2 regions of the uncultured Frigoribacterium sp. genome follow, and region 1 is predicted to be linked to the other one. Evidence: predicted binding sites of a transcription regulator. Region 1 holds the regulator's gene; the other holds the start of a gene.
What was found. Region 1 encodes LexA, which represses DNA repair genes until DNA is damaged. Its sites were predicted from a motif close to TCGAACANNTGTTCGA; they were not measured.

Region 1 (3,409 bases):
GCGCGAGGGCTGCGACGGCCGCCGCCTGCGTGAGGGACGAGAGGTGGTACGGCAGCCGCACCAGGCGGAGTGCGTCGACGACGGCAGGGTGTGCCGCCATGTAGCCGACCCGGGCACCGGCGAAGGCGAAGGCCTTGCTCATGGTGCGCGAGACGATGAGGCGCTCCCGGCCCTCGAGAAGGGTGAGCGCCGTGGGCTGGCCGGCCGGCATGAACTCGGCGTAGGCCTCGTCGACGAAGACCATGCCGTCGGTCGCGTCGTACGCGGCCCGGACCGTGTCGAGGTCGAGCGGGGTGCCCGTCGGGTTGTTCGGCCCGCAGAAGAAGACGACGTCGGGCCGGAGACGCTCGATCTCGGCGACCGCCGTCTCGGGCGTGATCGTGAAGCCCTCGTCGCGGGCGCCCTCGAGCCAGGTGCTGCCGGTGCCCGCCGCGATGATCGAGTGCATCGAGTACGTGGGCGGGAACCCCAGCACGGAGCGGCCCGGGCCGCCGAAGGCCTGCAGGATCTGCTGGATGACCTCGTTGGAGCCGTTCGCCGCCCAGATGTGCTCACGGCTGAGTCCGTGTCCGAGGTAGCCCGCCAGCGAATCGCGGAGGGTCGAGAACTCGCGATCGGGGTAGCGGTTCACGTCGACGAGTGCCGCGCCGACGGCCTCGAGGATGTCGGCGGCGACGTCGGCAGGAACGGGGTGCGTGTTCTCGTTGACGTTGAGGGCGACGGGCACGCGTTCTTGGGGAGCGCCGTACGGCGTCAGCCCCTTGAGGTCGTCTCGGATGGGCAGGTCGGCGAGGCTGAAGGACACGAGTCCATGGTAGGCGGCAGGCGGAGTGCCGACCTCACCGTGACCGGACCGGACCGGAACGGAACGGAACGGACCAGTCAACCCCGGCCACACCAGATCAGCGGCTGTACTTCTCGGGGACCGCCAGCGTCTGGCCCGCTGCCACCTCGGCGCTCGGCAGGTTGTTCAGGCGGACGAGGTCGCTGACGACGTCGCGCGGGTCTTTGGTGGGGGCGATCTCGCTCGCGACCTGCCAGAGCGACTCGCCGCCCTCGACCGTGACCTGGGCGAAGGACACGTCTGCGGCCTGGTCGGAGGCGACGGCACCGGGGCCGAGCAGCAAGCCCGCGGCCACGATGCCGGTGGCGCCGAGCGCGACCGCGGCGCCGACCACTCGCCTGCCCCGACGCGTGATGCGCAGGCGGGTGCGAGGGACGACCGAGCCGCCGGTGATGCCGACGATGTCGTTGCTGATGCTGGTGGCGCTCATGAGGTGGTTCCTTTCACCGCGAGAGTTGTCGTACGAGTTCGTGCCCGGCACTCGGCCGGGAATGCCGGACACGAAGACGTGTACCGAACATATCTTCGACTGAGCCCGACCGCAACCATTTCTCTCGAACATCGCCCGCAGACAAGCGCGACACACTCGAACATGTGTTTCGCCAAGTGGCCGTGATCCGATAGGTTCCAGTCGGTGGGACGAGTACACCAGCGACCACCGACATCGACGGCAGGAGAGAGATGACCGACCGGCACAGCGCGACGGCGACCGCCCCGGCGACGCCCCCGCGCAAGGCGCTCACCGCCAAGCAGGAGTCGATCCTGGCCGCGATCCAGGCGAGCATCGCCCAGAGCGGCTACCCGCCGAGCATGCGCGAGATCGGCGACGCCGTCGGCCTCAAGTCGCTGTCGAGCGTGACCCACCAGCTCAACCAGCTCGAGCTCGCCGGCCGGATCCGCCGCGATCCCAACCGCCCGCGCGCCCTCGAGGTGCTGGGCGACCCGACGCCAGCCGCCGCCCCCGTGACGAGCATCCTCTCGACGAGCGACGACGGCGACACCGCCCACGTCCCGATGGTCGGCCGCATCGCGGCCGGCATCCCCATCACCGCCGAGCAGCAGGTCGAGGACGTCATGCCGCTCCCCCGGCAGCTCGTCGGCAAGGGCGAGCTGTTCATGCTCCGCGTCGTCGGCGAGTCCATGATCGACGCCGCCATCTGCGACGGCGACTGGGTGGTCGTCCGGCAACAGCAGAACGCCGAGAACGGCGACATCGTCGCGGCCATGCTCGACGACGAGGCCACGGTCAAGGTCTTCCGGCAGCGAGACGGCCACACCTGGCTGCTGCCCCGCAACAGCGCCTTCGAGCCGATCGTGGGCGACCACGCGCAGATCCTCGGCAAGGTCGTGGCGGTGCTCCGCTCGGTCTGACGCGTCCCGAGAACGACGAAGCGCCTCCTGCCCTGGCCGGGTCGGAGGCGCTTCCTCGTGCAGGGAGCGAACAACTCAGGAGGCGGCTGCCTCCGTGGTCTCGACGGCGTCGGCAGTCTCCGTGCGCACGAACGGCGAGAGCGCCGCGACGTCGCTCGGGTAGACGCGGGCGTGCACCCGGGTGCCCTGCTCGTCGTAGTCGGTCGTCAGGACCCGGCCGGAGTCGTGCAGGTGCGACACCACGTCGCCGCGGTCGTAGGGCACGAGGAGGTCGAGCTCGACCTCGGGCTCGGGCAGCAGCCCGGCGAGCTTCGCCAGCAGCTCGTCGATGCCCTCGCCCGTGCGCGCCGACACGAAGACGGCCGTCGGCTCGAGCCCCTGCAGCACCAGCCGCTGGTCGTCGTCGACGAGGTCGCTCTTGTTGAAGACCACGACCTCGGGGATGTCCCGGCCGTCGACCTCGCCGATGACCTCGCGCACCGTCGCCAGCTGCGCGGCCGGGTCGGGGTGCGATCCGTCGACGACGTGCACGATGACGTCGGAGCCGGCGACCTCCTCGAGCGTCGAGCGGAAGGCCTCGACGAGCTGGTGCGGCAGGTTTCGCACGAAGCCCACCGTGTCGGCGTAGGTGAAGGGTCGACCGTCGGTGGTGGCGCTCTTGCGCACCGTCGCGTCGAGGGTGGCGAAGAGGGCGTTCTCGACCAGGACGCCAGCGCTCGTGAGCCGGTTCAGCAGGCTCGACTTTCCTGCGTTCGTGTAGCCGGCGATCGCCACGGAGGGCACCTCGTTGCGGTCGCGGTTCGCTCGCTTGGCGTCGCGAGCCGGCTTCATCTCCTTGATCTGGCGCCGGAGGCGGGCCATGCGCGTGTGGATCCGGCGACGGTCGAGCTCGATCTTCGTCTCACCGGGGCCCCTGCTGCCCATGCCGGCACCGGCACCGCCGACCTGGCCACCGGCCTGGCGGGACATCGAGTCTCCCCAGCCACGGAGTCGCGGGAGCAGGTACTCGAGCTGGGCGAGCTCGACCTGCGCCTTGCCCTCGCGGCTCTTCGCGTGCTGGCTGAAGATGTCGAGGATGACGGCCGTGCGGTCGATGACCTTGACCTTGACGACGTCCTCCAGCGCACGCCGCTGGCTCGGTGCGAGCTCGGTGTCGGCGATGACCGTGTCCGCGCCGAGGGCGGCGACGGTCTG
Region 2 (3,409 bases), on a different contig from region 1:
TCATCAACTCGACGCCGCACATGAGCTTCGTCTGGGGCGAGGCCAACGTCGAGTACCTGCGCAAGCGGCACGAGGCGCTCCGTGACCACCCGCTGTTCGCCGGCATCGAGTTCAGCACCGACGCCTCCGTCATCCGCTCGTGGGCCCCTTCCCTCATCGTGGGCCGCGCGAAGGACCAGCCGATCGCCGCGACCCGCATCGAGGCCGGCACCGACGTCGACTTCGGCAGCCTCACGCGCCTCCTGCTGACCTACCTCGAGGAGAACGAGGCGCGCATCGAGCTCGACCACCGCGTCACCGGTCTGACGAAGCTCGCCGACGGCACGTGGCGGGTCGCCATGCGCCGCCAGGTCGGCGGAACGCCCACGAGCGTCGACGCCCGGTTCGTCTTCGTCGGCGCCGGGGGAGGCGCGCTCCACCTGCTGCAGAAGTCGGGCATCGACGAGATCAAGGGCTTCGGCGGGTTCCCGGTCAGCGGCGAGTTCCTCCGGACCGACGACCCCGCCGTCGTGGCGAAGCACGCCGCGAAGGTCTACGGCAAGGCCGCCGTCGGCTCGCCCCCGATGTCGGTCCCGCACCTCGACACCCGTGTCGTGGACGGCCAGGCGAGCCTGATGTTCGGGCCGTACGCCGGCTTCAGCCCGAAGTTCCTCAAGAACGGCTCGTGGTTCGATCTCTTCGCCTCGATCCGGCCGCACAACCTGTACCCGATGATCCGCGCGGGGCTGGCGAACCTGTCGCTCGTCAAGTACCTGGTCGGCCAGCTGATGGCGAGCAGCGACAGCAAGTTCGAGTCCCTGCGGGAGTTCATGCCCGACGCCGACCCGGCCGACTGGTACCGCATCACCGCGGGCCAGCGCGTGCAGGTCATCAAGAAGGACGCGAAGAAGGGCGGTGTGCTGCAGTTCGGCACCGAGGTGGTCTCGGCGGCGGACGGCACCATCGCGGGTCTCCTCGGGGCCTCGCCGGGCGCCTCCACCGCCGTGCCGATCATGCTGTCGGTGCTCGAGCGCTGCTTCCCCGACCGGATCGCCGGGTGGACGCCGACGCTCCGCCGCATGGTGCCCACCTACGGCGACCAGCTCGCCGACGACGAGGCGCGAGCCGCCGCGACGCTCGGGGCGACCGCCGAGGCCCTGCGCATCCACGCGTAGCGGCCCTCTGCCGGTCGCGGCCCGGCGAGCCGGGCCGGGCCGGGGAGGCGCGGGTCGGTCTGGGCTTGACGTCGGGTCGAACATGTGTTCGACTCGGGCGATGAGGTGGAGCGAACAGGCGACGACGGCGACCGACTCGTCGGCGCTGCCCGGGCTGGCGAAGCTGTCGAACCTGGTCGCGTCGGTGACGACGCCCGAGTTCGCCGGGGTGACGTTCCACGAGATCCTCGCGAAGAGCGCTCTCAACCGCGTGCCGGGCAGCGACTCCGCCCTGCCCTTCGGCTGGACGATCAACCCCTACCGAGGGTGCAGCCACGCCTGCGTCTACTGCTTCGCGCGGCCGACGCACGAGTACCTCGACCTCGACGGCGGCGACGACTTCGACCGGCAGATCGTCGTCAAGGTGAACGTCGCCGAGGTGCTGTCCCGCGAGCTGCGTCGCCCGTCGTGGCAGCACCACCCCGTCGCGCTCGGCACGAACACCGACCCGTACCAGCGCGCCGAGGGCAAGTACCGGCTCATGCCGGGCATCATCGCGGCCCTGGCCGACTCGGGCACCCCGTTCAGCATCCTGACCAAGGGGACCCTGCTGAGGCGCGACCTGCCGCTCCTCGTCGAGGCGGCTCAGCACGTGCCGGTCGACATCGCGATGTCGATCGCGATCCACGACGACGCCCTGCAGCAGTCGGTCGAGCCGGGCACGCCGACCACGGCCGCGCGTCTCGCGACCGTCCGCGCGGCGACCGACGCGGGGCTCCGCTGCTCCGTCTTCATGATGCCCGTCCTGCCGTGGCTGACCGACGACCTCGACCACCTGCACCGGGCCCTGGCGGCCGTCCGCGCCTCCGGGGCGACGAGCCTGCTGTACTCGGCCCTGCACCTCAAGCCCGGCGTCAAGGAGTGGTGGTCGGCCTGGCTCGAACGTGAGCACCCGGAGCTCGTCACGCGGTACCGCGACATGTACGCGACGAGCACCTACGCGCCCCTCGGCTACCGCAAGTGGCTCGCGGCCCGCATGCGGCCCCTCCTGGCCGAGCACGGGCTCGAGCACGGCACGGCCGACCCGGCGACGGGCTCCACCCGGTCGAGTGCCCTCGACGACGCTGCGGCAGCCAGGGGCACGCTGGGCTTCGGCGCGGACGGACGGCCCCGGTCGCTCATCGCCCACGAGCTGCCGGGCGGTGCACGGTCGTCTCAGCCACGCCTCTTCTGACCGCGGCAGCGCTCGTCGTCCCCTCGTCCCCGAGGTCGGGGCACAGCCGCCCCGGTGTCCCGGCCCCGTCCCGCGAGGTGACCCTAGATAACGGGGTACAGGACGAGTCCCCGTTCTGGCATGATCGACCTGCCCGACACGTCGACCAGGAGGGGGCCGCCATGCTGCTCGGCCTCCCCGCACACCTCGTCCCGCAGACCGTGGGGCGGGCGCTGTCCCGTGCCTGCCACGTCATCGCGAGCGTCGTCCTCGCGAGTGCAGGCCTGTTGCTGATCGTGAACCAGGTCGCCGAGCCGTCCTACCTGCTCTGGCCTGCCCTCCTGGCGTTGTTGCCGATGCTCGGCATGCTCTTCGTCGTCGAGCGGTTCCGCAGCACGACCGCCGTGCTCGCGTACCTCGCCATCGGCTCGGCGTGCCTCTACTGGTACGCCGTGACCCTGTTCGCTCAGATCCCGGCGGTCCAGGCGTCGGACGCCTTCTCGCTCTCCCTGCCGAAGATCGCCCTCGTCATGGTCGGCGGCAGCGGGCTGCGTTCCCGGGGCAGCCTGCTCTGGGCCACCGCGGGCTTCGCCCTGGGAGAGATCGTCACCCAGCTGGCGACGTGGCAGACCGGCGCGACACCGCGTCTCGACGTCGCGGTCCTCTTCGCGTGGCTCCTCGTGTCCGTGACGGCGACGTCGTCCCTGCTCGCGCGGGGACGGGTCGGCCGTGCCCAGCCGAGCCTGCACCGGGCGGCTTTCGACCAGCAGAAGCAGGCCATCCGCCACGACGTCGAACAGCAGGCGTCCGCGCTGCTGCACGACACGGTGCTGAACCACCTCGCCTCCATCACGGCCGGCGGGCCCGGCCCGCTCGACCCGGCGACCGCGGCGTCGATGGCGACCGACCTCGAGGTGCTCGTCGGCCAGGAGTGGCTCGTCGACGAGACGAGGGCCCCGGCCCCGGCCTCCCCGACGACCGGGCCGGGCGACTGGACGACGTCCGAGCTGGGCCACGCCGTCGCACGGGCGCGAGAGGGCGGGCTCGAGGTCGGCGTCACGGG

Region 2: a site for LexA is predicted at 1,231-1,246, ahead of RWM17_RS05280 (Rv2578c family radical SAM protein). Genes of this name have one in related genera too.

Annotation. Positions count from the first base shown of each region.
Region 1 covers NZ_CAUPYL010000005.1:23,677-27,085, forward strand. Annotated here, with positions in the region: gene RWM17_RS01365 (histidinol-phosphate transaminase) at 1-805, opposite strand, end outside; gene RWM17_RS01370 (LysM peptidoglycan-binding domain-containing protein) at 903-1,274, opposite strand; gene lexA (transcriptional repressor LexA) at 1,526-2,215, shown strand; gene hflX (GTPase HflX) at 2,291-3,409, opposite strand, start outside.
Region 2 covers NZ_CAUPYL010000033.1:10,934-14,342, reverse strand. Annotated here, with positions in the region: gene RWM17_RS05285 (malate:quinone oxidoreductase) at 1-1,154, shown strand, start outside; gene RWM17_RS05280 (Rv2578c family radical SAM protein) at 1,255-2,367, shown strand; gene RWM17_RS05275 (ATP-binding protein) at 2,529-3,409, shown strand, end outside.